2 regions of the Variovorax sp. NFACC27 genome follow, and region 1 is predicted to be linked to the other one. Evidence: predicted binding sites of a transcription regulator. Region 1 holds the regulator's gene; the other holds the start of a gene.

What was found. The regulator NrdR, encoded in region 1, represses ribonucleotide reductase genes. The targets are predictions, from matches to a motif close to CACNANATNTNGTG.
Region 2: a site for NrdR is predicted at 7,226-7,239, ahead of ABL840_RS06750 (ribonucleoside-diphosphate reductase subunit alpha). Genes of this name have one in related genera too.

The regions. Positions count from the first base shown of each region.
Region 1 covers NZ_CP157613.1:5,037,650-5,052,803, reverse strand. The annotation lists gene ABL840_RS23655 (pilus assembly protein) at 1-1,552, shown strand, start outside; gene ABL840_RS23650 (type IV pilin protein) at 1,563-2,024, shown strand; gene nrdR (transcriptional regulator NrdR) at 2,065-2,508, opposite strand; gene glyA (serine hydroxymethyltransferase) at 2,542-3,786, opposite strand; ZMP/ZTP riboswitch at 3,828-3,953, opposite strand; gene ABL840_RS23635 (lytic transglycosylase domain-containing protein) at 3,997-4,836, opposite strand; gene ABL840_RS23630 (DUF748 domain-containing protein) at 5,508-9,332, shown strand; gene ABL840_RS23625 (DUF349 domain-containing protein) at 9,551-12,403, shown strand; gene ABL840_RS23620 (hypothetical protein) at 12,502-13,098, opposite strand; gene ABL840_RS23615 (zinc-dependent peptidase) at 13,192-13,983, opposite strand; gene ABL840_RS23610 (UDP-2,3-diacylglucosamine diphosphatase) at 14,001-14,777, opposite strand; gene ABL840_RS23605 (peptidylprolyl isomerase) at 14,815-15,154, opposite strand, start outside.
Region 2 covers NZ_CP157613.1:1,433,931-1,449,084, reverse strand. The annotation lists gene ABL840_RS06785 (AAA family ATPase) at 1-282, shown strand, start outside; gene ffh (signal recognition particle protein) at 368-1,756, opposite strand; gene ABL840_RS06775 (cytochrome C assembly family protein) at 1,872-2,687, shown strand; gene ABL840_RS06770 (PP0621 family protein) at 2,844-3,107, shown strand; gene ABL840_RS06765 (two-component system sensor histidine kinase NtrB) at 3,104-4,801, shown strand; gene ABL840_RS06760 (sigma-54-dependent transcriptional regulator) at 4,806-6,380, shown strand; gene ampD (1,6-anhydro-N-acetylmuramyl-L-alanine amidase AmpD) at 6,367-6,972, shown strand; gene ABL840_RS06750 (ribonucleoside-diphosphate reductase subunit alpha) at 7,322-10,240, shown strand; gene ABL840_RS06745 (ribonucleotide-diphosphate reductase subunit beta) at 10,434-11,684, shown strand; gene ABL840_RS06740 (histone H1-like DNA-binding protein) at 11,881-12,405, shown strand; gene ABL840_RS06735 (carbohydrate kinase family protein) at 12,511-13,413, opposite strand; gene ABL840_RS06730 (zinc-ribbon and DUF3426 domain-containing protein) at 13,478-14,926, opposite strand; gene prmA (50S ribosomal protein L11 methyltransferase) at 15,012-15,154, opposite strand, start outside.

The sequences.
Region 1 (15,154 bases):
GCCCAGGAGCGGCTTCACCAACGACGCCTACGCCAGGTTCGCCGCGAGCGTTGCCCGTGCGCCGATGGTCTACGTCGGCGCCAACGACGGCATGCTGCACGCCTTCAACGCGTCGACCGGCAGGGAAGAGTTCGCCTATGTGCCCGAAGGCCTCTTCGGCACGGCCGAAGCGCCGGGGCTCAAGCGGCTCAGCGAGGGCGCCTACTCGCACAGGTACTACGTCGACGGCAGCGCCTTCGTGGCGGACATCTACATGGGCAGCAGCGGGGCGACAACCGCCTCCAGGGTCACGGACGCCGAGAAGGCGGCACAGTGGAGGTCCCTGCTCGTGGGCACGCTGGGAGCGGGCGGCAAGGGCTACTTCGTGCTCGATGTCACCAGGCCCGAAAACATCGAGGAGAGCCAGGCGGCCAGCGTGGCGCTGATCGACACGACCGCGCTTGCCGACGAGGACCTTGGCCATCAGTTCCAGCAACCCGCGCTCGATTCCTTCTCCGGGCGAGCGCTGCAGGTGGCGTTGCTGAACAACGAGCGCAAGGCCTTGATCCTGGGCAACGGCTACAACAGCAAGAGCGAGAAGGCCGTGCTGTGGATCCAGTATCTCGACGGCGACAAGGCGATCCTGAAGATTCCCGCGCCAGCCATGCAGAGGGCCGGAACCGGCAACGGCCTGTCCGCGCCGCGCCCGGTGGATCGTGACGGCGACGGCAAGGTCGACCTCGTCTACGCCGGAGACCTGCTCGGCAACCTCTGGAAATTCGACCTGAGCAACTCCGACAGCCGCAAGTGGAAAGCCACCATGGGCCCGGTCGCCCCGAAACGTTCGACCGCTGCCGCATCCAGCCTCGACAACAAGCCGCTGTTCGCGGCCGGAGCCGCGCAGCCGATCACGGCGGCGCCGGTGGTCGTCGGGCATCCGCGTGGCGGCTACATGGTGGTTTTCGGCACCGGGCGGCTGTTCGCCTCCAGCGACGAAGGCTCGACCGCCGACCAGTACCTGTACGGCATCTGGGACCCGGCCAACGGGAACACCGGCACCGCGACGTTGACCGACCTCGTGGCGCAGACGATCGGCACCACTCCTGTCGAGGAAGCCGATGTCGCATTGCGCACCGTCTCCCGCAGAGGCGTGAGCTACACCGGCTCCGACGCCAGGCGCGGCTGGCACCTGAAGCTGCCGAGGGCAGGGGAACGCATCGTCTATCCCGGTGACGTGCTGGGCAGCGGCGTCGGGCTGTTCTCGACCACCATTCCCGGCTCGAGCAGCAATTCGATCGATTGCACTGCCGGCACGGGCGACGACGGCTGGTCGCTGGTGGTCGACTTCTTCAGCGGCTCAGCCCCCGAGGGCATCGCCTACACCAGCTCCGGAGCGGTGGGGGCCTATCTAGGCTTCAGGAATCGCTCGGGCAGGGACGACATCGTCTTCGAGCCGCAGGACCGGGAAAAAGGCAAGGACGTGATCTGCAATGCCGCTGGCGACTGCAAGACGCCGAAGCGGCCGGACATCGTGCGCCGCTTCGGCTGGCGCAGCCTGATCTCGACGAACTGAAGACCAATCCATGAAAAAGCACCCAAGGCCACAGGCTGGCAAGCGGACGTACTCGCGCGGCTTCACCCTGATCGAACTCATGGTCGTGGTGGTCGTGATCGGCATCCTCGCCGCCATCGCCTATCCGAGCTACACGCGCTATGTGCTGAGGGCCAAGCGGGCCGACGCGAAGCAGCAATTACTGCAGGCTGCGCAATGGACCGAGCGCTACCTGACTGCCAATGGCGGATATCCGCCCGCCAGCGTCGCGCTGCCGGCGGGGCTGAGCCAGTCGCCGTCGTCAGGCTCGGCCAGCTATGTCATCAGCTACGGCACGAGGACCGCGACCACCTACACCCTGCGAGCCGTGCCGCAAGGGGCGTCGAGAGGCGATGAATGCGGAACGCTCACGGTGAACCAGCAGGGCGTCAAGCTGGCGGCCGGCCGCGTCAGCGCCTCGGATGCGCTGGTGCAGCTCTGCTGGAACCGCTGAACGCGGGCAGGAAGATGAAGGGTGAGGGGGAGTGTGCGGCTCAGATGTCGCGCAGCAGCTGCCTGAACTCGTCCACGTCCTCGAAGCTGCGGTAGACCGAGGCGAAGCGCACGTAGGCGACCTTGTCGAGCTTCTTGAGTTCGCGCATGACGAGCTCGCCGACCTTCGTCGAATCGATTTCGCGCAGGCCGCTGGCCAGCAGCTTCTGCTCGATGCGCAGCAGGGCGTTGTCGATCTGCTCGATGCTCACGGGGCGCTTGCGCAGCGCCAGCATCATGGAGGCACGCACCTTGGTCGAGTCGAAGTCGGCGCGGCTGCCGTCCTTCTTCACGACCACGGGAAAGTTGACGTCGGGCCGCTCGTAGGTGGTGAAGCGCTTGTCGCAGGCGCTGCACTGGCGGCGCCTGCGGACGAAGTCGGCGTCTTCCGAAACGCGGGTCTCGACGACCTGCGTTTCAAGATGGCCGCAAAAGGGGCATTTCATGCGGCCACGTCTTCTTCTACTGTCTGGAAGGAATCAGCGGTAGACAGGGAAGCGGCTCGTCAGGGCGTGAACCTTGGCGCGCACGGCTTCGATGTTCGCCGCGTCGCGCGGGTTCTCGAGCACGTCGGCAACCAGGTTCGCGGTGATGCGAGCCTCTTCGTCCTTGAAGCCGCGGGTGGTCATGGCGGGGGTGCCGATGCGCACGCCGCTGGTGACCATCGGCTTTTCCGGGTCGTTGGGGATCGCGTTCTTGTTGATCGTCATGTGGGCGCTGCCCAGCACGGCTTCGGCTTCCTTGCCGGTGATGCCCTTGGCGCGCAGGTCGACCAGCATCACGTGGCTCTCGGTACGTCCGCTCACGATGCGCAGGCCGCGCTGGGTGAGGGTCTCCGCCACGATCTGGGCGTTCTTGACCACCTGCTGCTGGTAGGTCTTGAACTCGGGCGACATCGCTTCCTTGAAGGCGACGGCCTTGGCGGCGATCACGTGCATCAGCGGGCCGCCTTGCAGGCCGGGGAAGATCGCGCTGTTGATGGCCTTCTCGTGCTGCGACTTCATCAGGATGATGCCGCCGCGCGGGCCGCGCAGGCTCTTGTGGGTGGTGGAGGTGACCACGTCGGCGTGCGGCACCGGGTTGGGGTACACGCCCGCGGCCACGAGGCCGGCGTAGTGGGCGATGTCGACCATGAAGATCGCGCCGACGTCCTTGGCCACCTTGGCGAAGCGCTCGAAATCGATGCGCAGCGAGTAGGCCGATGCGCCCGCGATGATCAGCTTGGGCATGTGCTCATGCGCCTTGCGCTCCATCGCGTCGTAGTCGATGGCTTCGTTGGCGTCCAGGCCGTAGCTCACGACGTTGAACCACTTGCCGCTCATGTTCAGCGGCATGCCGTGGGTCAGGTGACCGCCTTCGGCCAGGCTCATGCCCATGATGGTGTCGCCGGGCTTCAGGAAGGCGAGCATCACGGCCTCGTTGGCCGAGGCGCCGCAGTGCGGCTGCACGTTGGCGGCGTCGGCGCCGAAGATCTGTTTGATGCGGTCGATGGCCAGCTGCTCGGCCACGTCGACGTGCTCGCAGCCGCCGTAGTAGCGCTTGCCCGGATAGCCTTCGGCGTACTTGTTGGTGAGCTGCGAGCCCTGGGCTGCCATGACGGCCGGCGAGGCGTAGTTCTCGCTGGCGATCAGCTCGATGTGGTGTTCCTGGCGCGCGTTTTCGGCTTGAATCGCAGCCCAGATTTCGGGATCGGTCTGTTCGACCAGGATATTGCGTTGGTACATGGCAGTCCTTTGAAGACGAGGTCCTTGTTCTTCAACCAAACAAGGGCTGCCCAGGCGAACGGCTGAACGCCTGTTGTGGCCAGGCGGCACGCTTCCCAGTGGTATTCCACGTCAGCGCGTGGCACCTTGTTTGGGTGCTGCGCCTATCGCCAGTCGCGTACCGGCCGAGTGTAGCTCAGGAGCCCACACCCGGACCGCAATGTTCCTTCTTCAGGAAACGGAAGAAAGCAGGGCCACCTTGGCCGGCTCGGAGCCTTCCTCGCGCTTGGCCGGAGGCACCGCCACGGGGATGGGCTGCGGGCGCACGGTCGGCGGCGTGACCGTCGACGGCGCGCGGCCGTTGGCCACCTGCAGCAGGCGCTCGTGCTCGGCCATCACCTTGGCGGCGTAGCCGCCGTCGTCCTCGAGGTTGGCCGCGCCCACGTAGTAGCGCAGGCCGCCTTCGAGGGAGCCGGCGCGTGCGATGCATTCCTGCAGCACCTTCACGCCGACGCGCATGTTGGTCACGGGGTCGAACGCGGTGAGCGTGCCGCCCGCGCTCTCGTACTTGTCGCCGTGCACGCGGGTCATGACCTGCATCAGGCCCTGTGCGCCGACCTGGCTCTGGGCGAAGGGGTTGAAGCTGGATTCGACGGCCATGATCGCGAGGATCAGCGTCGGGTCGATCTTGGTGCGCTTGCCGATGCCGTAGGCCTCGGCCACCAGCACGCTCAGCGGCTCGGCGGCCACGCGGTATTTCTTGCTCAGCCAGTAGGCCACGGCGGCCTGCTGCTTGGGCAGGTCGGCGGGGCTCGCTGCCGTGGTGCGCTCGATGGCGGTCGGCTCGAGGTCGGTGGCTTCGGGCGCGGGCTTGCGCGACTGCAGCCAGCCCATCAGCTCCTCTTCGCCGGTCTTGCGCAGGTCGGGCCGCGCCACCAAGGCGAGGGCCGCGAACACGATGGCCAGACCGACCAGTGCGAACCCGTTGTGGGTTATTTCAAAAAAGCCGTCTGCCACGTCGGACACGAAAGTCCGTAGCCCGCGGGCCGTGACATCAAACGCCTTGTTCATCGCTCTTCCTTTCTGTGCGGCACCCGAGTCGCAACGCCATGGAAGGCGAGGGATGAAGGCGGCGGCGCTTGGATTGGTACGAATCAGGCTCCGCGCATGGAGTGAAGGGTTGGTTGGGAGCGCGGCGGCCTGATCAAGCCGGGGGAATTCGGCAGCGGATTCAGGTGGCCCCTCTGCGTCGGGCAGTCAGGGCAGCGCGGATTCTAGCGTGGCTAAATACCCGGTCAAGCATAAGTATTTGTTTTCTTATGCTAATAGATGTTTAAAAAATTGGCTCCCGTAGAGGCGTTTAGGCTTACGGGAAATCCCTTTGTAAAACACGTTTGCAATCGGAGGGAGCGACGCCTAATCTGGACGGGCCTGGCTTTTCAGGCGTTCTTCCGAGGCCCGGGAAACCCGAGGTGCAAGTCCGAGGGTTCAGCGGTCGAGGAGTCACGGTGGCAATCTCTTGCTGCCAGCACGGCGGGAACCATTGACTTCCGGTCGCGCGAATCGATGGCATGGGTTTTGTGCCCGCCATCAAGCCCGGTGACAAGACATTCCGTCGACTCACCGGGCTTTCTTCATCTGGGAGATCCGATGAAGGCCTTTCTCCGGTAATTCTTCCGGGACGGGGCCTGCGTCCTTTCTGCGTACGTAGCGTTGGCGCATGTTTGCGGCACACTCCAGCGATGGACGTAGCTACGATCAAACAGAACAAATGGGTGCGGCGTGGGATCGTCGCGTTGCTGGCGCTACTTGCTTTCTGGGTCATCGCCTGGCTGGCCGTTCCGCCGATCGCCAAGAGCCAGCTCCAGAAGATCGCGAGCGAAAAGCTCGGCCGGCAGGTAACAGTCGGCAAGATCGACTTCAAACCCTGGACCCTCGAACTCGCGCTGAACGACCTGCGCATCGCCACCGCCGACGGCAGCAAGCCGCAGGTGGCCATCAACCGCATCTATGCCGACGCGGAGCTGCAATCGATCTTCCGCCTTGCGCCGGTGATCGACGCCGTCACCGTCGACGGCCCGGCCATCCTGCTCACGCACCTGGCGGACGGCAAGTACGACATCGACGATATCCTGGCCAAGCTCTCGGCCGGCCCGCCGCCCGACCCGAACGCCAAGCCTGCGCGCTTTGCCATCTACAACATCGCGATCAATGGCGGCTCCGTCGACTTCGACGACCAGACCGTCAAGCGCAAGCACGAGCTGCGCGACTTCGTGCTCAAGGTGCCTTTCCTGAGCAACCTGGATTCCAAGCGCGACATCAATACGGAGCCCAAGCTCGCCTTCGCGCTCAACGGCAGCAAGTTCGATTCGGCCGCCTTCACAACGCCTTTCGCCGACAACCGCAAGACCGACGCCCATGTGCAGTTCAAGGGGCTCGACCTCGCGCCTTACCTCGGCTACATCCCCGGCGGCCTGCCGGTGAAGCTGCAGGCGGGCAGCCTCGATGCCGACCTGAAGATCGGCTTCGAGCAGGGCGCGACCACCGGCCTGAAGATCACCGGCACGGTCGAGGCCCACGCCACCAAGGTGGCCGATGCGCGCGGCCGCGACCTGCTGGCCTTCGAGTCGCTCAAGCTGGCACTGGCCGACGTGCGGCCGCTGGAGTCGGTGTTCCACCTGAGCGAGGTGGCCCTGGCCAATCCGCAGCTCGCCGTGGCGCGCGACGCGGCCGGCAAGCTCAACCTGCTCGCGACCGACCCGGCTACCGGAGCAGCCGAGAAGGTCGCCCCGCCGCCAGCCGCGGCAGCGAGCGCGCCGGCGGCTGGCAAGCCCGCGCCGAAGCCGGCGCTGAAGGTGCAGGTGGACAAGGTGGCGCTGAACGGCGGGCGCATCGGCTGGCGCGACGAAACCGTCAACCCTGCGGCGGCGGTCGACCTGACCGACCTCGGCATCGATGTCGCGGGCGTCACCTGGCCGACGGAGAAGCCGGCCGAATTCAGCGGCAGTACCGCCATTGCCGGCGCCTCGCTCAAGTTCAAGGGCAACGCCACCGACAAGGTGGCAGACGTGCAGACCGAGGTCGACGCGCTGCCGCTGTCGCTGGCTGCCCCCTACCTGGCGCAGAGCCTGGAGCCGACGCTCGACGGCAAGCTCAGCGGCCAGATCGACATCGCCTGGGCCCAGCCCGACCTGAAGTTCAAGGCCCGCCGCCTGTCCGCCGACGGGCTGGCGCTGACCCAGGGCAAGACTGCCCTGGCCAGCGTCGGGCGCTTCGAGCTGGTCGACGCCGAGGCCGACATGACGAAGCACACGCTGAACGTGGCCTCGTTCACCGCGACCAACCCCAAGGTGCGCGTGGAGCGCGACAGCGAGAAGCGCTGGATGTTCGAGCGCTGGCTCAAGACGCCTGCCGGCGGCGGCACGAAGGAGGCCGAGGCCAAGGTCGCCGCGCCCAAGCCCGCGGCCGCCGAAACGCCGCAGCCGGGCGCCAACACCAAGCCCTGGGCGCTGACCATCGGCACGCTGGCGGTCGACAACGGCGCGCTTTCCTATTCGGACAAGGCCAGCGCGACACCGGTGACGGTCGAAGTCACGGCCTTCAAGCTGCATGCCCAGAAGCTCGCGCCCGAAACCAGCACGACTTCGCCGCTGGAGGTTTCGGGCCGTATCGGCTCCGGACGCTCTGAACCGGGCCGCTTCGACTACAAGGGCAACATCGTGCTCAAGCCGCTCGCGGCCGAGGGCAGGGTGGAGGTGGTGTCGTTCCCCGCGCATACCTTCAAGGCCTACTACGCCGATGCGCTCAACGTCGACATCCGCCGCGCCTTCGCGAGCTATCGCGGCACGGTGCGCTACGCGACCTCGCCTGCGGGCATGAGCGTCAAGCTGTCCGGCGACACGGCGCTCGACGACTTCCGCGCCAACAGCGTCTCGCTGACCCAGTCGCCCGGCTTCGACCGCAACAACAACCAGCTGCTGAGCTGGAAGACCCTGAGCCTGCGCGGCCTGCAGGTCAGCATGGCGCCCAACGCGCCTCCGAACGTGGACGTGCGCGAAACCACGCTCACCGACTTCTTCGCCCGCGTGATCGTCGACCCCACCGGCCGCCTCAACCTGCTGAGCCTGACCAAGAAGGGCGAGGCCGAAGCGACTGCGGCTGCCGCGGCTGCCGGCGAGGCCAGCACCCGCAAGGGGCCGGGCGGAACGACCACCACGACGACTGCCCGGGCGACGGCACAGCGGCCCGCCGGCCGCGCGGTGTCGGCGGAAGAAATGGTCGGCGGAGCGCCCGAACCCGCCAAGCCGGCGGCCACCGTCGCGGCGGCACCCGCACCAGCGGCGACCGACGCAGGGCCGGCGCCGGTCATCAACTTCGGCCCGATGAGCCTGGTCAACGGCAAGATCGACTTCACCGACCTGTTCGTCAAGCCCAACTACTCGGCCGACCTGAGCGAGCTGACCGGCAAGCTCAGTTCCTTCTCGTCGAACCCGCCCAAGGGCGAGAGCGGCCGGCCCGCGCTGGCCGACCTCGAACTGCGCGGCAAGGCCCAGCAGACCGCGGCGTTGGAAATCACCGGCAAGCTCAATCCGCTGGCCAAGCCGCTCGAACTCGACATCACGGCCAAGATGCGCGACCTCGATCTGGCGCCGTTGTCGCCGTACTCGGTGCGCTACGCCGGCCACGGCATCGAGCGCGGCAAGATGAGCATGGACGTCAACTACAAGGTCGCGCCCGATGGCCAGCTGACGGCAACCAACAAGCTGGTGCTCAACCAGCTGCAGTTCGGCGACGAGGTGGCCGGCTCCACCAACAGCCTGCCCGTGAAGCTGGCCGTGGCGCTGCTGGCCGACCGCAACGGCGTGATCGACGTCGACCTGCCGCTCAGCGGCTCGCTCAACGATCCGCAGTTCAGCGTCGGCCCGCTGATCTGGAAGGCCGTGGTCAATCTGGTCGTGAAGGCTGTGACCGCACCGTTCAGTCTGCTTACGGGCGGTCTGGGCGGCGGCAGCGGCGAATCGAGCGCCATCACCTTCGAGCCCGGCGGTTCCGAACTCAGTGCTTCCGCCAAGGAAAGCCTCGACAAGGTCGCCAAGGCGCTGACCGACCGGCCCACGCTGCAGATGACCGTGGTCGGCACCTCCAGCCTCGAGAAGGAGCGCGACGCCTACCAGCGCCAGCGCGTGCGCCAGCTCGCCTACGCCGAGAAGCGTCGCGTCGCGGTGCGCGGCGGCCAGACCGGCACCGACGTGCCGCCCGTCACCGACGCCGAATACCCCGAACTGCTGACCGCCGTGTACAAGCGCGCCGACATCACCAAGCCGCGCAACATGGTCGGCCTGGCCAAAGACCTGCCGCTGCAGGACATGGAAAAGCTGCTGTTCGCCAGCGTGCCGGTCGACGAGGAGTCGATGCGCCAGCTCGCCGTCGAGCGTGGAGCGGCCGTGCGCGACTACCTGCTCTCGAAGAAGCTGCCGAGCGAGCGGCTCTTCCTGGGCGCGGTGCGTACCAGCGCCAGCGGCAGCGACTGGAAGCCGGGTGCCGAGCTCAGCCTGACCATGAAGTAACCCGATACCGAACGGGCGGGCGCGATCGGGCCCGCCGACTTGGTTTTTTCCTCCGGCTTGCTATATATGTAGTCCGTCGGCTCCACCACCCACGACCCCGCGCGCGTCTCCGTTTCGGTACGGATTTCTGCGGGCGACCGCAAGTGGGTGAAAATGTCGATGTGCGCCGGCCTTTGCCGGCGCCTTCGCTTTCTCTACCAAGACAACGATTTCGCGCAGTGACCTCTACTTCTTCCAAGCCACACGACATTCAGGCCCTCGACACGCTCACCGGCGGCGCCTTCACCGCGCCGACTTCCGGCGAGCGCGCCGCGCGCATCCGCGACTGGCTCGCGGGCAACCCGGCGCCCGAGCAGATGCAGGAAGTCTTCAAGGAACTGAGCGGTCGTGACAAGGGCGCCGCGCGCCTGCTGCGCGAAAAGCTCGACGAACTCAAGCGCGCCAAGGGCCAGGAGGCGATTGCCGCCGAATGGGCACAGAAGGCGGAAGCCCTCGTCGCCCAGTCCAAGCTCAACATCGCCGACGCGCTCGCCTGGCAGCGCGACGCCGCCAAGGCGGGCGCTCCGCTGTCGCGCGAGCCGCTGGCCGGCCTGAAGCTCAAGCTGTCCGAGCGCGTCAAGGGCATCGAAGACCTGCAGCATCGCGCGCAGGTGCACCGCGAAGCCGCGGTGCTGCTGGCGCAGCGCTTCGAAGTGCTGTCCACCAAGGGCTGGCAGGACGCCCAGGTTGCCGAGGAATCGCTGCGCGCCGACGTGACGCACTGGCAGCAGCAGGCCGCCGAGATAGTCGCCGATACCAACTGGAGCAGCCTCGACGCCAAGTTCGCGCCGCAGCTCGAATCCTCCAAGTCGCAGCTGCTGGTGGTGTCCGACGCCTTCCACAGCGCGCTGGCGCAGGCTGTTGCCGCCGCCGCCGATGCCGCGGCACCGCTGCCGCCCGTGCCCGTGTGGGCCGACGAACTGCGCGCCGCGCGTGGCGAGGTCGTGGCGCCCAAGCCCGCTGCGCCCGCCCGTCCGGCCGCGCCCAAGGTCGACCCGGCCGTGCGTGCCGCCGCGCAGGATGCCGTTCAGGTCGCGCTGACCAAGCTCGAGCAGGAAACCGCCGAAGGCCACGGCAAGGCCAGCGCCGGCGCGGCCGCCGCGCTGCGCGCCGTGCTCAAGGAGCATGGCAAGCTGGTCGAGGCCCCGCTCGAAGCCCGCGTGCATGCCGCGCTGGTGGCTGCCGGCGAACTCGAAGGCTGGCAGCGTTGGAGCGCCGACAAGGTTCGCGAAGACCTCGTCGCCAAGGCCGAGGGGCTGCTCAAGCGTCCCGAAGGCCAGGCCCTCGGCGGCCGAAAGATGCAGGAAACGCTGCGCTCCCTGCGCGACCAGTGGAAGCAGGCCGACCAGGGCGGCGTGCCCAACCATGCGCTCTGGAAGCGCTTCGACGAAGCCTGCAACGAAGCCCACAAGGTGGTCGAGGCCTGGCTCGAGAAGGTCCGCGCCGATGCGGCCGAGCACCGCGCCCTGCGCGTCGCGCTGATCGAGGAGGTCAAGGCCTGGGCTGCCGAGCATGCCGGCGCCACCGACCTGAAGGCGCACAACCGCGCGCTGCACCAGTTCGCCGACCGCTGGCGCGACGCCGGCCATGTGGGCGAGAAGGTGTTCGCCGAACTGCAGCCGCTGTGGAACGAAGCCTTCGGCGCCGCCCGTGCACCGTTCGAGACGGCGCAGAAGGCCAGCGTCGAGCGCCGCCAGGCCATGATCGCCGAGGCGACCGAACTCGGCGCGCAGCCGGTGCTGCGCATCGACGCCGTCAAGGCGCTGCAGCAGCGTTGGCAGGCCGAGGCGCAGAGCGTGCCGCTCGACCGTCGCCATGAACAGAAGCTGTGGGACGCCTTCCGCGCGCCCATCGACGAAGCCTTCAACCGCAAGACCGCCGAGCGCGAGAAGGCGTCGGCCGCGATGAACGCGCACGACCGCCACGTGCTCGAGGCATCCAAGGCGCTCGACGCGGCCAACGCCGGCGGCGATGCGCAGAAGATCCGCGCGGCCATTGCCGGCCTCGAAGCCGCGCTGCGTGGCGAGGTGCCGCCGCCCGCTCCGAAGGCCGACGGCCCGTCGGTCGGCGCGACCGAGGTCGTGGCGCCGGGGCAGGCAGCTGCCGAATTCAGTGAAAGCGCCGAACAGGCGCCCAGCCCGAGCGACGCGGAAGCATCGCCCGGCACGCACGCCGATCCAGCCGCGGCGCCCACCGCTTCGACGGACCTCGTGGCGCCTGCAGACGGTGCCGACGCTTCGGCACGCACCGATGGCGCGGCGCACGACTCCGGCGAGGCTGCCGCAGCCGTCGAAGCACCGGCCGCGGCGCCGAAGGCCGCGCCCAAGCCCGTCGTGGCGATGCGCGGCGACGACCGTCCGAGCAGCAAGAAGGCCGAGCCGGCACCTGCCGCGCGCGGCGGGGCCGGCGGCCGCTTCGGCGACCGCCGCGATGGCGGCCGTCCCGGTGCCGGTGGCCCGGGTCGTCCTGGCGGCGATCGCGGAGATCGTGGAGCCCCTCGTGGTGGCGACCGCGGCGCGCCCGGCGGCCGTTTCGGCGATCGTCCTCCGCGCGAAGACCGCGGCCCGCGCCTGGGCGACGCTGCCTTCCGTGCACAGCGCGAAGCTCTCGAGCGTGCCGACATGGCGCTGCGCAAGCTCGCGGCGCAGGCCCATGGCGAAGCCCTGACCCAGGTGCTGGGCGCCTGGGAGCAGCGCGACGCCAGCCGTCTGCCGAGCATCCAGGAACTGGGTCGCGCGGTTACGCCGGCCGTGCGCAGCGGCTGGTCGCAAGCCATCGGCTCCGCGCCGACGGCTGCGGCGAACGATGCCGCCGAAGCGCTGCTGCGCCTCGAAATGGCTGCCGAGGTGCCGACGCCCGCCGAGCAACTCGACGCGCGTCGTGCACTGCAGCTCAAGCTGCTGACGAAGCGCGGCGACCCGGCGCCTGCCCAGACCTGGGGCCAGGACGCCGGCAAGGTGCTGGCCGCAGCCCACGATGCCGCCAGCGCGCGACGTCTGCAGAACGCGCTGAAGGCGCTGCTGCGGAAGTAAGGGAAGAAGGCAGCCTTCGGCCATGAAAAAGGCGCCCTGCGGGGCGCCTTTTTCATTGGCGCGTCAGCGCCGATGCCGAGTTTCTCTCAGACGTTCTTTCAGACCTTTTCGCCGATGGCCGGTGTCTGCACGGTGCCAGCCTGCTCGGCCAGATAGCTGTCGCGGATCTTGCGCCGGGCGAAGAGGCCGCCGATGCCAAGCAGCAGGGCGATGGCGCCGACGATCAGCGTGCCCTTGTCCGTGGCGCTCGATGCCGCGGCCTTGTCCTTCACTTCCATGATCTTCTGCACATCGGCCAGCGACACCACGGGCTTGCCCTTGAGCTTCACTTCGTAGACCAGGTTGTTGTCCGAAGGATCGACGCGCACCTCGACGGCCTCGTCGATCAGCGGCTCGAGCTTGCTGCGGCCCACCGCGTAGTCGACGCGCCATTTCTCCGTGTTGCCGTCGGCCAGCTTGGCGTCGAGCACGAAATAGCGGCGCGTGGTGCTGCCGCCGCGGCGGCGCTTGGTGGTCTCGGTGACTTCGCTGCCGCTGACGATCGTGCCGCTCTTCGCGACCAGGTCTTCCACGGCGGTGCCGTGCGTGTCCGAGCTCGCCTTGAACTGCGCATATCCCGCCCAGCCCAGGATGCCGATGCCGAACACCAGCGCGATCCACGCCTTGCCCGTCAGCTGATAGAACCAATCCCTCATGTTGTTTACCTTTTTGGTGAGTTGATAACCCATCAATGGTAAGGGTTGTGATGCTATCGAATCGGTAGCTGAAGAGCGAGATTGGGCGAGGGATTAGAGCCTTTTAGGCAGAAAGAATTCATCGAAGATCGCGAGCACGCCGGGGAAGTCGCGGGCGAAGTTCGGGCGGTTCACGAAGTAGGCCTCGCAGGCCACCGCGAAGAACTCGCTGATCGACGTGGCGCCGTAGGCATCGAGCCACGGCGCCTCGGTGCCGAAGCGCTCCGCCTTGATGGTCTGCTCGCGGAAATCGTCATAGGCGGGCTGCAGCACGGCCATCCAGGCTGCGCGGGCCGCGCGCGAATTGCGCTGGCCCGCGAAGCCGGGCGGCAATGGCGGGCAGCCGTTGGCGTCGCCGCCGCGCATGTCTATCTTGTGGGCGAACTCGTGGATGACGACGTTGTAGCCGCGCTCGCTGGTGATGCTGCTGGCCAGCACGTCGTCCCAGCTCAGCATGACGGGACCGCGGTCCATGGCCTCGCCGGCGACGACTTCGCCGTATTCGTGCACCACCTGGGCTTCGTCGATCACCTTGCGCCGCGCCACAACCTCGGAGCGGTGCACGACGATGCCGACGAAATCGTCGTACCAGTCCAGTCCGCCCTTGAGATGCAGCACGGGCAGCACGGCCTGCGCCGCGATGGCCAGTGCCACTTCGTTGGTGATGGTGAAGCCCTTCGCGCCGTGGAATTCCTTGTCGCGCAGGAATTCGGCGGTGAGCGTTCGCAGCCGCTGGCGGTCGGCATCCGGCAGCGCTCCCAGGAAGGCATAGCGCCTGAGCGTGGCCTGCCAGGCGGCTTCGGGAATCGGGGGCAGGGCGCGCAGGCGGCGCAGCCACTTGAACATTGCTGGCGGCGGCGCGGCTAGCGCAGGTCGACGCGCTGTGCGCCGGCGGCGGACAGGCAGAGGAGTTGCGCGCGCGGCGGATGCGCGTCGGCATCCCAGTCGCTCAGCACGATGCGGCGCAGGCCGTTGCCCAAGTCGTGGTCGGCCGGGCGGTGCGTATGGCCGTGCACCAGCGCATGGGCGTTGGCGCGATGCAGCCAGTCGCGCGCCGCGGCGGTATCGACATCGGCCCAGACCATCGACGGATTGCGCTTGCGGTCTTCGCTCTGCACGCGCATGGAGCGCGCGAGCGCGCGGCGCTCTTCCAGCGGCCGGGCGAGGAATGCGGCCTGCCACCCGGGCGTGCGCACCTGCGCGCGGAACTTGAGGTAATCGGTGTCCTCGAGGCAGAGGATGTCGCCGTGGCTCAGCAGCCAGCGCCGGCCGTGCAGCACCAGCACCGTCGGGTCATCGAGCAGGGTGAGGCTGCATTGCGCGGCGAACGCGGCACCGACGAGAAAGTCGCGGTTGCCGTGCATGAAGAACACCGGCAGCCGCTGCGCGGTCTGGCGCAGGAGTTCGGCGCATTGCGCCTCGAAGCCGGGCTGGGTGGCGGAATCGTCGCCCACCCACACCTCGAACAGGTCGCCGAGGATGATGAGGGCGTCCGCCGGCGTGGTCTGCAGGTAGCCTTGCCAGGCCTCGAAGGTGGCTGGCTCGCCGGCCTGCAGGTGCAGGTCGGAGATGAGGTCGACCGTGCGCCATGCGGGCGGCGCCACCAGCTCCGAAAAGGCCGGGTTCGCCACCGTGCTCATGCCGCCGCCGCTGCTGCCGAGCCGAGCCGATCGCCGGTCATTCGGCGATGACGACGGCCTTTTCGATCACGACGTCCTCGAGGGGCACGTCGTCATGGAAGCCCTTGCGGCCGGTCTTCACGCCCTTGATCTTGTCGACCACCTCGGTGCCCTTGGTGACCTTGCCGAACACGGCATAGCCCCAGCCCTGGGCCGTGGGGGCGGTGTGGTTCAGGAAGCCGTTGTCGGCCACGTTGATGAAGAACTGGGCGGTGGCCGAGTGGGGCGCGCTGGTGCGGGCCATGGCCACGGTGTAGTTGTCGTTCTTCAGGCCGTTGTTGCCTTCGTTCTGGATCTCGGCGTCGGTGGGCTTCTGCTTCATGCCGGGCTCGAAACCG
Region 2 (15,154 bases), 3.6 Mb from region 1:
GCGGTCGACCAGGCGAAGGCGCTGCTGCGCAGGCAGGAGCGCTTCGTCTGGAACGCCACGCACCTGAGCCAGCAGATGCGCACCAAGACGCTCGACCTGCTGTGGGCCTACCACGCGCATATCGAGCTGGTGTACCTCGAGGTGCCGCACGCGGAGCTGATGCGTCGCAACCGCGAGCGCGACACCACGCTGTCGAACGCGGGCATCGAGCGCATGCTGCATCGCTGGGAGCTGCCGGCGCCGGTCGAGGCGCACGAGACGGTCTACGAGGTATCGACCTGAAATGCAGACCTGAAAGACAGAAGGCCCGCCGGTTCATCCCGGCGGGCCTTCTTGCTTTGCTTATATATATGTGTGTGGCGTCCGATCAGAACGGCAGCTTGGGCCCGCCGGGGCCACCCATTCCGCCCATGCCCTTCATGCCGCCCATGCGCTTCATCATCTTCATGAGGCCGCCGCCCTTCATCTTCTTCATCATTCCCTGCATCTGCTCGAACTCGTTGAGCAGGCGGTTCACTTCCTGGACCTGAACACCGGCACCGGCGGCGATGCGGCGCTTGCGCGTGGCCTTCAGCAGCTCGGGCTTGCGACGCTCCAGCGGCGTCATGCTGTTGATGATGCCTTCCTTGCGGCGGATATCGCGCTCGGCGCGGCTCAGGTCGGCCTCGCTGGCCTTGGCGGCCATCTGCGTGGGCAACTTGTCCATCAGGCTGGAGAGGCCGCCCATCTGCTTCATCTGCTGCAGCTGGCCGAGGAAGTCGTTGAGGTCGAAGCCCGCGCCGCTCTTGACCTTGGCCGCGAGCTTCTGGGCCGCCGCCACGTCGACGCCGGCCGTGACCTGCTCGACCAGCGCGACGATGTCGCCCATGCCCAGGATGCGGCCCGCATGGCGCTCGGCGTCGAACACTTCGAGGCCGTCGATCTTCTCGCTCACGCCGGCGAACTTGATCGGCACGCCCGTCACCTGGCGCACCGACAGCGCCGCGCCGCCGCGCGAATCGCCGTCGGTCTTGGTCAGGATGATGCCGGTCAGCGGCAGCGCTTCCTTGAAGGCCTTGGCGGTGTTGACCGCGTCCTGGCCCTGCATGGCATCGACCACGAAGAGCGTTTCGACCGGGTCGAGCGCCGCGTGCAGCTGCTTGATTTCGGCCATCAGCACTTCGTCGATGGCCAGGCGGCCGGCCGTGTCGACCAGCAGCACGTCGAAGTAGTGGCGCTTGGCGTGGTCGAGCGCGGCGCGCGCGATGTCCAGCGGCTTCTGGTCGGGCGTGCTCGGGAACCACTCGGCGCCGGCCTGCTTGGTGACGGTCTTGAGCTGCTCGATGGCGGCGGGCCGGTACACGTCGCCCGACACGGTGAGCACCTTCTTCTTGCGCTTCTCGATCAGGTGCTTGGCGAGCTTGGCGGTGGTGGTGGTCTTGCCGGCGCCCTGCAGGCCGGCCATCAGGATCACCGCTGGCGGCTGGGCCGCGAGGTTGATGTCGGACACGCCCTCGCCCATGGTCGCGGCGAGTTCGCGGTTGACGATGCCCACCAGCGCCTGGCCCGGCTTGAGCGAGCCCAGCACTTCCTGGCCGAGCGCCTTTTCCTTCACGCGGGCGACGAAGTCGCGCACCACGGGCAGCGCCACGTCGGCTTCCAGCAGCGCCATGCGCACCTCGCGCAGCATGTCCTGCACGTTGCTTTCGGTGATGCGGGCCTGGCCGCTCATCGTCTTGACGAGGCGGGAGAACTTTTCTGTGAGGGCGGTGGCCATGAGGGGAATGCCTTGCTGCCCGCTGCGGTGCGGGCCGGATGAGAAGCCTGGGAGACGGGAAAGAACTTGAAGCCGGGCGCCGGGAACGCAAGAGCGAGACGCTAAACTCCGGCCGATGATTTTAGCGATCCCCTCCCCGCTCGGCGTGGCACTGGGCATCGCCACCGCGGTTGCCTACGGATTCGTAGCCGCCGCGGGCACCCGACTGAGCCGCCAATCGACCCAGTGGGCCCTGGGAATCGCATGGCTCCTGCATGCCGCCGCGCTGGGCCACGGCCTCATCGGCAGCCAGCCGCGCTTCGGTTTCGCCCCCGCGCTGTCGGTCACGGCATGGCTGGTGCTCACTGTCTACGCGGTCGAAAGCCGCATGTATCCCCAATTGAAGGTGCGGCGCGCGCTCGCCTGGCTGGGCGCGGCCGCCGTGCTGCTGGCCATCCTGTTTCCGGGCACGCCGCTGCATGTCACGGCCTCGCCGTGGCTGCCGCTGCACCTGGCGCTGGGCATCGCCTCGTATGGTCTCTTCGGCGCGGCCGTGGTGCATGCCTGGCTGATCACCCGCGCCGAAAAGCAGATCCGCCTGGCCGCTGCCGCCGAACCGCAGGGCGGCGTGCCACTGCTCACGCTCGAGCGGCTCACCTTCCGCTTCGTCACCGCGGGCTTCGTATTGCTCTCGGCCACGCTGCTGGCGGGCCTGCTGTTCAGCGAGCAGCTGTACGGCTCCGCCGGCCGCGCCTGGAAGTGGGACCACAAGACCATCTTCTCGGTGCTCGCCTGGATCACCTTCGCGATCCTGCTGATCGGCCGGGCCCGCTTCGGCTGGCGCGGCCGTACCGCGCGCCGCGTGCTCTACGCCGGCTCGGCGCTGCTGCTGCTGGCCTACGTGGGCTCACGCTTCGTGCTCGAAGTCGTCCTTGCGCGCCCTCCTGTATGAAACTCCCCCAGGCTCCGCGCACTGCGTGTCGCTTCGCCACCCCCCTCACCGGGAGCGACACCTGCGGCCCGGCAAAGCCGGCTCCGCGTTGTCCCTTGAACTGGCCATGCCGGTTCCATGGCGTGCAAGCGGCGGAAAGCGCAATGGCCAGTTGAAATGAAATACCTACTCGTCCTCGCGGTGCTATGGGTCGCGATCTGGCTCTGGCGCAAGAACCGGCGCGAAGAGATGCGCGACGCCATGCGCGAGCGCGCGGCCAAGGCGCAGGAACAACAGCAGCGCACGGCGGCCGGCACGCCGCAGGCCATGGTGCGCTGCGCCCACTGCGGGCTGCACCTGCCCGCGACCGAGGCCATCGCCGGACCCGGCGGCGCGGTCTACTGCAGCACCGCGCACCGCGAAGCCGCAGCAAGGCAATGAGCTCCCCGATCTGGTCGCGCGGCGAGCCGGTCACCGACTGGGACGTGCTCGACCAGGGCCCCGGCGAAACCACGGCGCTGGGCCGGCTCTGGCGCGGCTTCATGGGCGCGCGCTGCTTCGTCGCGCTGGTGCTGATGCTGCTGCAGGGCGTGGCCTTCGCAATCGGGCAGACGATGCAGCCGGCGGCCATCGCCACCTCGGCGCTGTATCTGGCCACGGCCTGGCTGGGCATGCGCTACACGCGCTTCCAGCCGCCGATCCGCGGCTTCACCACCCTGTGGCTGCTGACCATCGGCATCGACCTGGCGGCCTTCACCGCCTTGCAGGTGCTGCAGGGCGGCAACGTCAACTACACGCCGCTGTTCGCGCTGCCGGTGCTCATGAGCGCGGTGCTGGGCACCATGATCGTGAGCCTTGGCACCTCCGCCACCGTCACGCTGCTGCTGCTCGCCGACGCGGGCTGGCACTGGCTGCAGCAGTCGGGCGACTCGTCGCCGCGTTTCGTGCAGGCGGCGCTCACCGGCACCGGCTTCTTCGTGGTGGCGCTGCTCGCGCACGAGATGGCGCGCCGGCTGGCCCGCGAGGAGGCCGTGGCGCAGCGCAACCGCAGCAGCGCGCAGATGCAGGCACAGGTCAACGACCTGGTGATCGAGACGCTGAGCGAAGGCGTGCTGGTGATCGATGCCGAGGGCCTGGTGCATGCGGCCAACCCGGCAGCCGACGCCATCCTCGGCCAGGGGCTGGCGAAGCTGACGCTGCCGTTCCCGCTGCATGCCCAACCCGCCTGGCATGCGCTTGCGGCGCTGGCGCGGCAGACCTTCGCGCGGCGAGCGCCGCAGTCGGAAGAAATCCCGGTGGCGCAGGCGCGCGGCGCGGCGCGCGAGGTGCGCGTGCGCACGCGGCTCACACCCACCAGCGAGAAGCGCGCGGACAGCCTTTGCGTGATGTTCCTGCAGGACCTGCGCGAGCTCGAGGCCCGCATCCGCACCGAGAAGCTGGCGGCGATGGGCCGCATGTCGGCGGCCGTGGCGCACGAGATCCGCAACCCGCTGGCCGCCATCACGCAGGCCAGCGCGCTGCTCAACGAGGACCTGACCGACCCGGCCCACCGCAAGCTCACGAGCATGGTGCAGCACAACGCCCAGCGCCTCGCGCGCATCGTGGACGACGTGCTCGACGTTTCCCGCGCGCGCCAGCAGCGCGTGCTGTCGCTGGGCGAGCAGCTGGTGCTCGACCCGGCCGTGCAGGTGCTGGCCGAGGAATGGGTGCGCCAGACCCAGCGCAAGGGCGTGCTGGTGTCGCTCGACGCGCCCAACTGCGACGTGCGCTTCGACGCCGAGCACCTGCGCCGCCTGATCGTGAACCTGCTGGACAACGCCTCGCGCTACGCCAGCACGCGCGAGGGCGCGATCCAGGTGCTGACCGCGCAGCAGCGAAGCGGCAGCAGCCGCCCGAGCCTGATGGTGTGGAGCGACGGCGCGCCGCTGGAGCCGGCGGTGCAGCGGCACCTGTTCGAGCCCTTCTTTTCTTCCGAGAGCCGCTCCAGCGGGCTCGGCCTGTTCCTCTGCCGCGAACTGTGCCGGCGGCACGGCGCCACCATCGGCTACGAGCGGCGCGCGCTGGTGCCGGGCGGGCCCGAGGGCAACGAATTCTTCGTCAGCTTCGCCGCCAGCGAAAACCGGCTGACACAATAGCGCCGTGAGCACCCCGACCTCCTCTTCCACCCAGCGACCGGCGCAGATCCTGGTCATCGACGACGAGCCCGACCTGCGCACGCTCTACGAGCTGACGCTGCTGCGCGAGGGCTATCGCGTCGAGGCGGCGGGCAGCGTGTCCGAAGCCTGGCAGCACCTGGAGGCCGGCCGCTTCGACGCGGTGATCACCGACATGCGGCTGCCCGACGGGCAGGGCATGGAGATCATCCACCGCATCCAGAAGGACCAGCGCAGCGAGCGCTGCGTGGTGATGACGGCCTACGGCTCGGCCGAGAACGCGGTCGAGGCGCTGAAGGCCGGCGCCTTCGACTACCTCACGAAGCCGGTCGACCTGAAGCAGTTCCGCGCGGTCGTGGCCTCCGCAGTGCAGGCGCGGACGGCGCCGCAGCCGGTGGTCAAGCCCGCGCAGGCGGCGCCTGCGAACACCGGCAACGCGGCAAGCGAGGCAGCGCCGGTCACTTCCGGCACCGGCATCGCCGCGCTCGACCGCCTCGTGGGCGAATCGGAGCCGATGCGGCTCGTCAAGTCGCGCATCGCCAAGGTGGCACGCGGCATGGCACCGGTGCTGGTGCGCGGCGAATCAGGCACCGGCAAGGAACTGGTTGCGCGCGCGGTGCATGCCTGCAGCCAGCGCAGCGAAGGCCCCTTCGTCGCGGTGAACTGCGGCGCGATTCCCGAGAACCTGCTCGAGGCCGAGTTCTTCGGCGCGAAGAAGGGCTCCTACACCGGCTCGTCGCAGGACCGCGACGGCTACTTCCAGGCCGCGCGCGGCGGCACGCTCTTTCTCGACGAGATCGGCGACCTGCCGCTGGCCATGCAGTCGAAGCTGCTGCGCGCGATCCAGGAGCGCAGCGTGCGCTCGATCGGCTCGACTCAGGAAGACGCCGTCGACGTGCGCATCGTCAGCGCCACTCATAAAGACCTGCACTCCGAAGTGCAGGCCGGCCGCTTCCGCCAGGATCTTTTCTACCGCCTCAACGTGATCGAGATCGCGGTGCCCGCGCTGCGCGACCGCCGCGAGGACCTGCCCGCGCTGTGCAACGCGCTGCTCTCTCGCATCGCGCAGGACGGCGGGCTGCCGGTGCCACACCTGTCGGACGACCTGCTGCGCCGCCTCGCGCAGCATCCGCTGAACGGCAACGTGCGCGAACTCGAGAACCTGCTGCACCGCGCGGTGGCGCTGAACGACGGCGACGAGCTGCACCTCGACCTGATGGGTGGCTTCACGGCCGCGGCCGAAGCAGCGGCATCCGCGCCGGCTCCGCTCTCTCCCGCTGCCGACGCGCCCGTCGTCCCCGCGGCTGCGCTGCCGATCGCCGCACCGGTCGCGCCTGCGAAGGTCGCGCCCCCGCCGCTGCCCTCCGACCTGCAGGCCTACCTCGACCAGCAGGAGCGCGAGATCCTCGTGCGCGCGCTGCACGAGAGCGGCTTCAATCGCACAGCGGCCGCCGCGCGGCTCGGCATGAGCCTGCGCCAGATCCGCTACCGCATCGCGCGGCTGGGCATCACCACGCCCAACGGTGACGACGGCGCGAGCAGCAGCCATGCCGACGACTGAAGAAGCCCGAGCCGAAGACGGACTCTGGCAGGCCGGCTGGTACCGCTTCGCGAAGGCCCTGCCCTCGCCCAACTTCGGGCCCCGGCCGCAAGGCGCGCAGATCGACCTCATCGTGCTGCACTCGATCAGCCTGCCGCCCGGCGAATACGGCGGCGACGCGGTGCAGCGGCTCTTCACCAACCGGCTCGACTGGGATGCGCATCCCTATTTCCAGTCGATCCGCGGGCTGGAGGTTTCGTCGCATTTCTACGTGCGGCGCAACGGCGAGCTCTGGCAGTTCGTGAGCTGCGACGACCGCGCGTGGCATGCCGGCGTGTCGTCGTGGCGCGGCCGCGGCAACTGCAACGACGACTCCATCGGCATCGAGCTCGAGGGCCTCGAAGGCCAGCTCTTCGAGGAGCCGCAATACGAGACGCTCGCGAGCCTGTGCGCCGCCATCGCACAGCGATTTCCGGTCGCCCACGTCGCCGGGCACGAGCACATCGCGCCGGGCCGCAAGCAAGACCCGGGCGCGGGCTTCGACTGGCGTCTGCTGCGCGAACAACTGGGCTGGAATCCACAGATGTTCCCTGAGCAGGTCAGGCAGCTCTAATTTTTTCAATCGCGCGACGCCTCGCGATGCGCCGTTCCCGCGGCGCAACAATGCGAAAATCGCAAACGCGCGATGCAGCAACCATGCGCCCTGCAGGCCCAAATCGGCCTGCAAGCCACGCCCCATGCGGGTTGCGTGACCATAGGCCAGTATTCACGCGGCATCTTCGCCCGTGGCCTATTGCGGAAGTAATACCGGCAATCCGTGTATCCATTGGAAAACGCTACATCTAGTGGGTTGTATGCCCCCTGCACCCTAGATATAGTGTCCTCCGTCCGGTCCCGTACACCGGTGCGGCGCTGGAACAGGTGCCGCCATCCAACAAGAATTGCCAACCGAGAGGAAGCGAATGCAAACAGCCCTGAACCCCCAATCGACCCCGCGTGCCGTTCCCTCGACGCCACCGCAACAGCAGCGAGACACTGCTGGCTCTCCCTCCGGCCAGAACCTGGCCCACTACCAGATCATCCGCCGCAACGGCGCCGTCGTTCCCTTCGAGCCGAACAAGATCGCCATCGCGATGATGAAGGCCTTCCTGGCCGTGCACGGCACCCAGGGCGCGGCCTCGGCCAGCGTGCGCGAGACGGTCGACACGCTCACGCAGGGCGTGATCCGCGCGCTGGTGCGTTCGCGTCCGGGCGGCGGCACCTTCCACATCGAGGACGTGCAGGACCAGGTCGAGCTCGGCCTGATGCGCGGCGGCCATCATGAGATCGCCCGCGCCTACGTGCTGTACCGCGAGCGCCGCACCCAGGAGCGCTCGAAGCAGGGCGAGCAGGAAGTGCCGGCCGCGCCCGCGCTGCACGTGCTGGACAACGGCGAGCTGGTCGCTCTCGACCTGAACGAGCTCAAGGGCCTGATCGAATCCGCCTGCACGGGCCTGGGCGACAGCATCACGGCCGCGCCCATCGTCGCCGAGACGATGCGCAACCTGTACGACGGCGTGCCGCTCGACGAGGTCTACAAGGCCTCCATCCTCGCTGCCCGCACGCTGATCGAGAAGGACCCCGACTACACCTTCGCCACCGCGCGCCTGCTGCTGCACACGATCTTCAAGGAGATCATCGGCCGCGAAGTGCTGCCCGCCGACCGCGCCACCGCCTACGCCGACTACTTCCCGCAGTTCATCAAGAAGGGCGTGGACAACGACCTGCTCGACGAGAAGCTGCTGCAGTACGACCTGGCCCGCCTGGGCGCGGCCCTGAAGCCCGAGCGCGACAACCAGTTCGACTACCTCGGCCTGCAGACCCTGTACGACCGCTACTTCCTGCACGTGCGCAAGACCCGCATCGAGCTGCCGCAGGCCTTCTTCATGCGCGTGGCCATGGGCCTGTCGCTCAATGAGATCGACCGCGAAGCGCGCGCCATCGAGTTCTACGAAGTGCTGTCGTCGTTCGACTTCATGTCGAGCACGCCGACGCTGTTCAACGCCGGCACGCTGCGCTCGCAGCTGTCGAGCTGCTACCTGACGACCGTGCCCGACGACCTGGACGGCATCTACGAGTCGATCAAGGAAAACGCGCTGCTGTCGAAGTTCGCCGGCGGCCTGGGCAACGACTGGACCCGCGTTCGCGCGCTGGGCAGCCACATCAAGGGCACGAACGGCGAATCGCAGGGCGTGGTGCCGTTCCTGAAGGTGGTGAACGACACGGCCGTGGCCGTGAACCAGGGCGGCAAGCGCAAGGGCGCCGTCTGCACGTACCTCGAAACCTGGCACCTCGACATCGAGGAGTTCCTGGAGCTGCGCAAGAACACCGGCGACGACCGCCGCCGCACGCACGACATGAACACCGCCAACTGGATCCCCGACCTGTTCATGCGCCGCGTGATGGAAAAGGGCACCTGGACGCTGTTCTCGCCTTCGAACGTGCCTGACCTGCACGACCTGTTCGGCGCCGACTTCGAAAAGGCCTACGTCGCCTACGAAGAGAAGGCTGCCCGCGGCGAGATCAAGCCGAGCCGCACCATCCAGGCGACCGACCTGTGGCGCAAGATGCTCACGATGCTGTTCGAGACCGGCCACCCCTGGATCACGTTCAAGGACGCCTGCAACGTGCGCTCGCCGCAGCAGCACGCCGGCGTGGTGCACTCGTCGAACCTCTGCACCGAGATCACGCTGAACACCAGCGACACCGAAACCGCCGTGTGCAACCTGGGCTCGGTGAACCTGCTGCAGCACCTGAAGGACGGCAAGGTCGACCAGGAGAAGCTGAAGAAGACCGTGTCGACCGCGATGCGCATGCTCGACAACGTGATCGACATCAACTACTACGCCGTGAAGAAGGCGCGCGACTCGAACCTGCGCCACCGTCCGGTCGGCCTGGGCCTGATGGGCTTCCAGGACGCGCTGTACGAGCTGCGCATTCCCTACGCCTCGCAGGAAGCCGTGCAGTTCGCCGACGAGTCGATGGAAGCCATCTGCTACCACGCCTACTGGGCATCGACCGAGCTGGCCAAGGAACGCGGCAAGTACTCGAGCTACAAGGGCTCGCTGTGGGACAAGGGCATCCTGCCGATCGACTCGCTCGATCTGCTGGAAAAGGAACGCGGCGGCTACGTCGAGGTCGACCGCTCGGCCACCCTCGACTGGGACGCGCTGCGCTCGAAGATCAAGGCCGACGGCATGCGCAATTCGAACTGCGTGGCCATCGCCCCGACCGCGACCATCTCGAACATCATCGGCGTGGACGCCTCGATCGAGCCCTGCTTCGGCAACCTCTCGGTCAAGTCGAACCTGTCGGGCGAATTCACCGTGATCAACCACTACCTGGTGCGCGACCTGAAGCGCCTGGGCCTGTGGGACGACGTGATGGTGATGGACCTGAAGCACTTCGATGGCTCGCTGCGCCCCATCGACCGCGTGCCGCAGGACGTGAAGGCGCTCTACGCCACCGCGTTCGAGATCGAGACCACCTGGCTGGTGGAAGCCGCCGCGCGTCGCCAGAAGTGGATCGACCAGGCGCAGTCGCTGAACATCTACATGGCCGGCGCATCGGGCAAGAAGCTCGACGACACCTACAAGCTCGCATGGCTGCGCGGCCTGAAGACCACCTACTACCTGCGCACGCAGAGCGCGACGCACGCCGAGAAGTCGACGGTGCAGTCGGGCCGCCTCAACGCGGTGTCGTCGGGCAGCGGCGACGCACCCTCGGGCATGAGCGCACTCGAAGCAGCAGCGGCTGCAGCGAAGGCTCAGATGAGCGCGATTCCCGCTACCGACATCGCGTTCTGCGGCGTGGACGATCCGACCTGCGAAGCGTGCCAATAAACGCGTCGATGCTCGCGACAGTCAGTCAGTGAGGTGCATGCGAAAAATCGCGCGACGTTCATTCAATGAAGCCATCGACTGACATCGCGCGATGCATGCGAGCAACATAACAACCACATAAATGGCGTGCGATGTGAACGGGCACTTTGCAACTCACATCGTTACTCCGATAATTTGAGCATTGGATTTTTCTATGTTGACCTGGGACGAAGAAGTCAAGCCCTCCTTACCAAAGGATATGCAACAAGGTTTGCAGCACCACAACGCATCGACCAGCGGCTTGCCCGCAGGCCGTTCGGTGGACGCTCCGACTTCGTCGATCGCGCAACCCGCACTCCGCACATTCAGCACGCTCGATGACGGCGCTGCAGTGCGCCCGGTTGCAGCGGCAGCAGCAACGCCTGCCGCCACCACCACCCAATCCACCCAGCGCGTCAAGGCTTCCGACAAGCGCATCATCAACGGCCAGACCGACGTCAACCAGCTGGTGCCGTTCAAGTACAAGTGGGCGTGGGAGAAGTACCTCGCCACCTGCGCCAACCACTGGATGCCGCAGGAAGTGAACATGACGCGCGACATCGCGCTGTGGAAAGATCCGAACGGCCTGAGCGAAGACGAGCGCCGCATCGTCAAGCGCAACCTCGGCTTCTTCGTGACCGCCGACTCGCTGGCCGCCAACAACATCGTGCTGGGCACCTACCGCCACATCACGGCCCCCGAATGCCGCCAGTTCCTGCTGCGCCAGGCCTTCGAGGAAGCGATCCACACGCACGCGTACCAGTACATCGTCGAGTCGCTCGGCCTGGACGAGAGCGAGATCTTCAACGCCTACAACGAAGTGCCGTCGATCCGCGAGAAGGACCAGTTCCTGATCCCGTTCATCGACGCCATCAGCGACCCCAACTTCAAGACCGGCACGCCCGAGGCCGACCAGAAGCTGCTCAAGTCGCTCATCGTGTTCGCCTGCCTGATGGAAGGCCTCTTCTTCTACGTCGGCTTCACGCAGATCCTCGCGCTGGGCCGCCAGAACAAGATGACCGGCGCCGCCGAGCAGTACCAGTACATCCTGCGCGACGAGTCGATGCACTGCAATTTCGGCATCGACCTGATCAACCAGCTCAAGCTCGAGAACCCCGGCCTCTGGACGGCAGAGTTCAAGGCGGAGATCAAGGCGCTCTTCCTGCGCGCCGTCGAGCTCGAATACAAATACGCCGAAGACACCATGCCCCGTGGCGTGCTCGGCATGAACGCCTCCATGTTCAAGGGCTACCTGCGCTACATCGCCAACCGGCGTGCACAGCAGATCGGCCTCGAAACGCTCTTCCCGAACGAAGAAAATCCGTTCCCGTGGATGAGCGAAATGATTGACCTGAAGAAAGAGCGCAATTTCTTCGAAACCCGCGTGATCGAATACCAGTCGGGTGGCGCGCTCTCCTGGGATTGAATCTTTCGACAAGAATTAATGAATTCAAGAATTGCCCTTGCCACCGATCGCGCCGAAGAGCGCGGCATGGACGAGGGCTCAGGTGTTCATGGTGCTGGAGCAAAGATTCCAACACCATGAATCGCTTCACGTTACCCAACGTGCGTGGAGTGCTTCAATAGGTTGATTTTTTCAACTTGATCAAGGAGAAATAGAAATGGCAACTGCAAAGAAAGCTCCGGCTAAGAAAGCCGCTGCAAAGAAGGCTCCGGCAAAGAAGGCCGTGGCCGCCAAGAAGGCTCCTGCCAAGAAGGTAGCCGCCAAGAAGGCACCGGCCAAGAAGGTCGCTGCCAAGAAGGCTCCTGCCAAGAAGGTAGCAGCGAAGAAGGCAGCACCGGCCAAGAAGGCCGCTGCCAAGAAGGCTCCGGCGAAGAAGGCCGTAGCGAAGAAGGCGCCTGCGAAGAAGGCTGCTGCCAAGAAGGCCCCGGCGAAGAAGGCCGCTGCCAAGAAGGCGCCTGCGAAGAAGGCTGCTGCCAAGAAGGCCCCTGCCAAAAAGGCTGCGGCCAAGAAAGCCGCGAAAAAGCCTGCTGCCAAGAAGCCTGCTGCCAAGAAGCCTGCTGCGAAGAAGGCTCCCAAGGCCGCTGCCCCTGCCAAGGCTGCCGCCGTAGCGCCTGCCCCTGCGGCGCAAACGACGCTGAATCCCCAGGCAGCCTGGCCGTTCCCCACGGCCAGCAAGCCCTGAGCTTCTCAGCGGCCTTGAAGGCAAAAAGCCCGGCACCTCACGGTGCCGGGCTTTTTTTATTCCCTCATCGCCCCAGCCTCGCCGGGACGCTGGTGGAAAGAAGTATCAGAGACCCAGCGCCTTGCGATCGATCTCGTAGTTCTGCGGGCCACGCTGCGCGATCTTGATCGCACCCACCTTGTTGCCCAGCGCCGCGCATTGCGCGAGCGACCAACCCTTTTCCAGCCCGAAGAGCAGCGCGCCGCGCCATGCGTCGCCGCAGCCCGTGGGCTCGACGACCTCGGTGGCCACCACGCCCGGCACGTGCTCGCGCTTGCCGTTCGTCCACACTTCGCAGCCCTCGGCCGCCAGCGTGACCACCAGGCCGCGCACGCGCTTCGAGATCTCGGCCAGGCTCCAGCCGGTGCGCTGCGACAGCATCTTGCCTTCGTAGTCGTTCACCACCACCCAGCTCGCGAGCTCGACGAAATGGCGCAGCGCCTCGCCGTCGAACATCGGCAGGCCCTGGCCCGGATCGAACACGAAGGGAATGCCGGCGGCGGCGAACTGCTCCGCGTGCTGCAGCATGGCGTCGCGGCCATCGGGCGCGATGATGCCGAGCTTGATGTCGTCGCGCGCCGCCACCTTGGTGATGTGCGCCTGCTGCATCGCGCCGGGGTGGAAGGCGGTGATCTGGTTGTTGTCGACGTCGCTCATGATCATCGCCTGCGCGGTGAAGGTGTCGTCGAGCTGGCGCACGAACTCCGTGCTGATGCCCAGCGAGCGCATGCGCTCGAGGTACGTGGCGCCGTCGCTGCCGAGCGTGGCCATGGGTAGCGCGGCGCCGCCCAGCGCATTGAGGCTGTATGCGATGTTGCCCGCGCAGCCGCCGAAGTCACGGCGTAGCGTCGGCACCAGGAAAGACACATTGAGGATGTGCAGCTGGTCCGGAAGGATCTGGTCGGCGAACCGGCCCTCGAAAGTCATGATGGTGTCGAATGCGAGGGAACCGCAAATCACTGCTGCCATGGTTAGCCGTTGGTTGTGTTGAGTGGATGAAAACGAGAGGGACGCATGCGTGCACGCGCCCCGCTCAGGGATAGAAAGCCTCGACGCGATAACCCGCGACAGGCGGTAGTGCCGCCGCTTCGGAGGCAGACAGGGAGAGAGGCAGCGAGGCAGCGCGATCGGCGCGCGCAGCCAGCACCGCCGGGGCACCGTAGTCCGCCGGCATCAGCACGCGACGCACCACGGCGCGCTCCTGCGTGTCGAGCAGCGAGAGTTCGACGGCCGGCATCGCAAGCGGCACGGTGGCGCCGTTGCGCAGGGTGAAGCTCAGGCGGTAGTCGTTGCCGCCGCTCTTCTCGCGCGCGAAGGCCGCGCCTTCGATCACGATGTCGCCGATCTGGCGCAGCGCGCCGAGTTCGCAGCCCGTGTACTGGCACAGCGCCGCCAGCGCGGGCCGCAGGTTGGGCTGGCGCGCGACGATGCCGTCGCGCTCGTGGTGGATGATCTGCAGGACGAGCAGCAACGCGGCAAGCACCACCAGCAGGACCAGCACGACGCGCACGCCCTTGCGTTGCCAGAAGCCCGTCGGCTTTTCCGCGGAATCGTCTTCGTCGGCAAAGGGATGCCCCACTGGCAGTTCGAAATCCGAAGCGCGCGCATTCAGCTCGGGCTCGCTCTCCGCCTGCACCACGATGGCCGGAGCCTGCGCAGCAACGCGCTCCTCGCGCGCCTTGGCGCTCGCGATCTTGGCCGACTTGGCGCGTGCACGGCGCAACGCCTTCTGCATCTGTACCTGGTCGTGCTCTTTCTCCTGCTGCTCGCGTGCCCTCTCCCGCTCCGCATCTTCGCCTTCGTCGCTGGCACGCTCGATCAGCGTGCGCATCGTCGTCGCCTTGGCGCGCGAAGCGACAGGCAGCGGCGGAGCCGGGGGTGGCGGTGCAGGAGGCGGCGCCGCGAGATTCAGGTCGATGTTCGGGAACGGCGGCAGCGTGCTCGGCGGCGGCCTCCAGGCAGGCTCGCTGACATCGAGGTCGGACCACGGCTCGTCGGCGGCGATGCCGTGCTCGGGCAGGGTCAGCGAGAACGCAGGCAGCGGTGCGGACGGTGGCGGTGGCGGGCGGTCTTGCGCCGGGGGCGACACGACCGCCGGGGCCGGCGCGAGCACCAGGGCATCCGGCGGCAGCAGATCCTCTTCCTCACGGGACCGATGCTGATGCTCGGGCTCGTCGTCGAAGAAATCCGCGTCCTCGGTCGTCGACGCAGCGGGTGCCGGCTCTTTCTCTTCGATCGGGGGCTCAGGCAGAGACGCGGGTGGCGCGGACTCAGGGGCAGGCTGCTGCTCGACCAGTCCCGGCATGTAGCCGCTGCCCTGCACCGGTGCCGGCGAACCGTCGCCCGTCTCGTGCAGGTCGAGCGTGGCATCGAACACATTGCTGCAGCGGCCGCAGCGCACCCAGCCATCCGAGATGCGAAGCTGGTCTCGCACCACCTTGAAGGTGGTGGTGCAGGCGGGGCAGCGCGTGACAAGGCTCATGACCGGGCGATTGTAGGGTTGCGCCCTCGCCGCGGGAGGGCTGCAAGGCGACGCAAAAAGCCGGCCAGCCGCGCGCAGCGGCCGCTCAGCAGCGAGCGGTCATGAGGATCCAGCCGTCCTCGGCGTCGCTGACTTCGAGCGTGGCGTACGGCGCGTAGGCCTCTTTCAGCTCCTCGGCCTGGCGCTCGAGGATGCCGGCCATGACGAGCGATCCGCCCGCCTTCACGT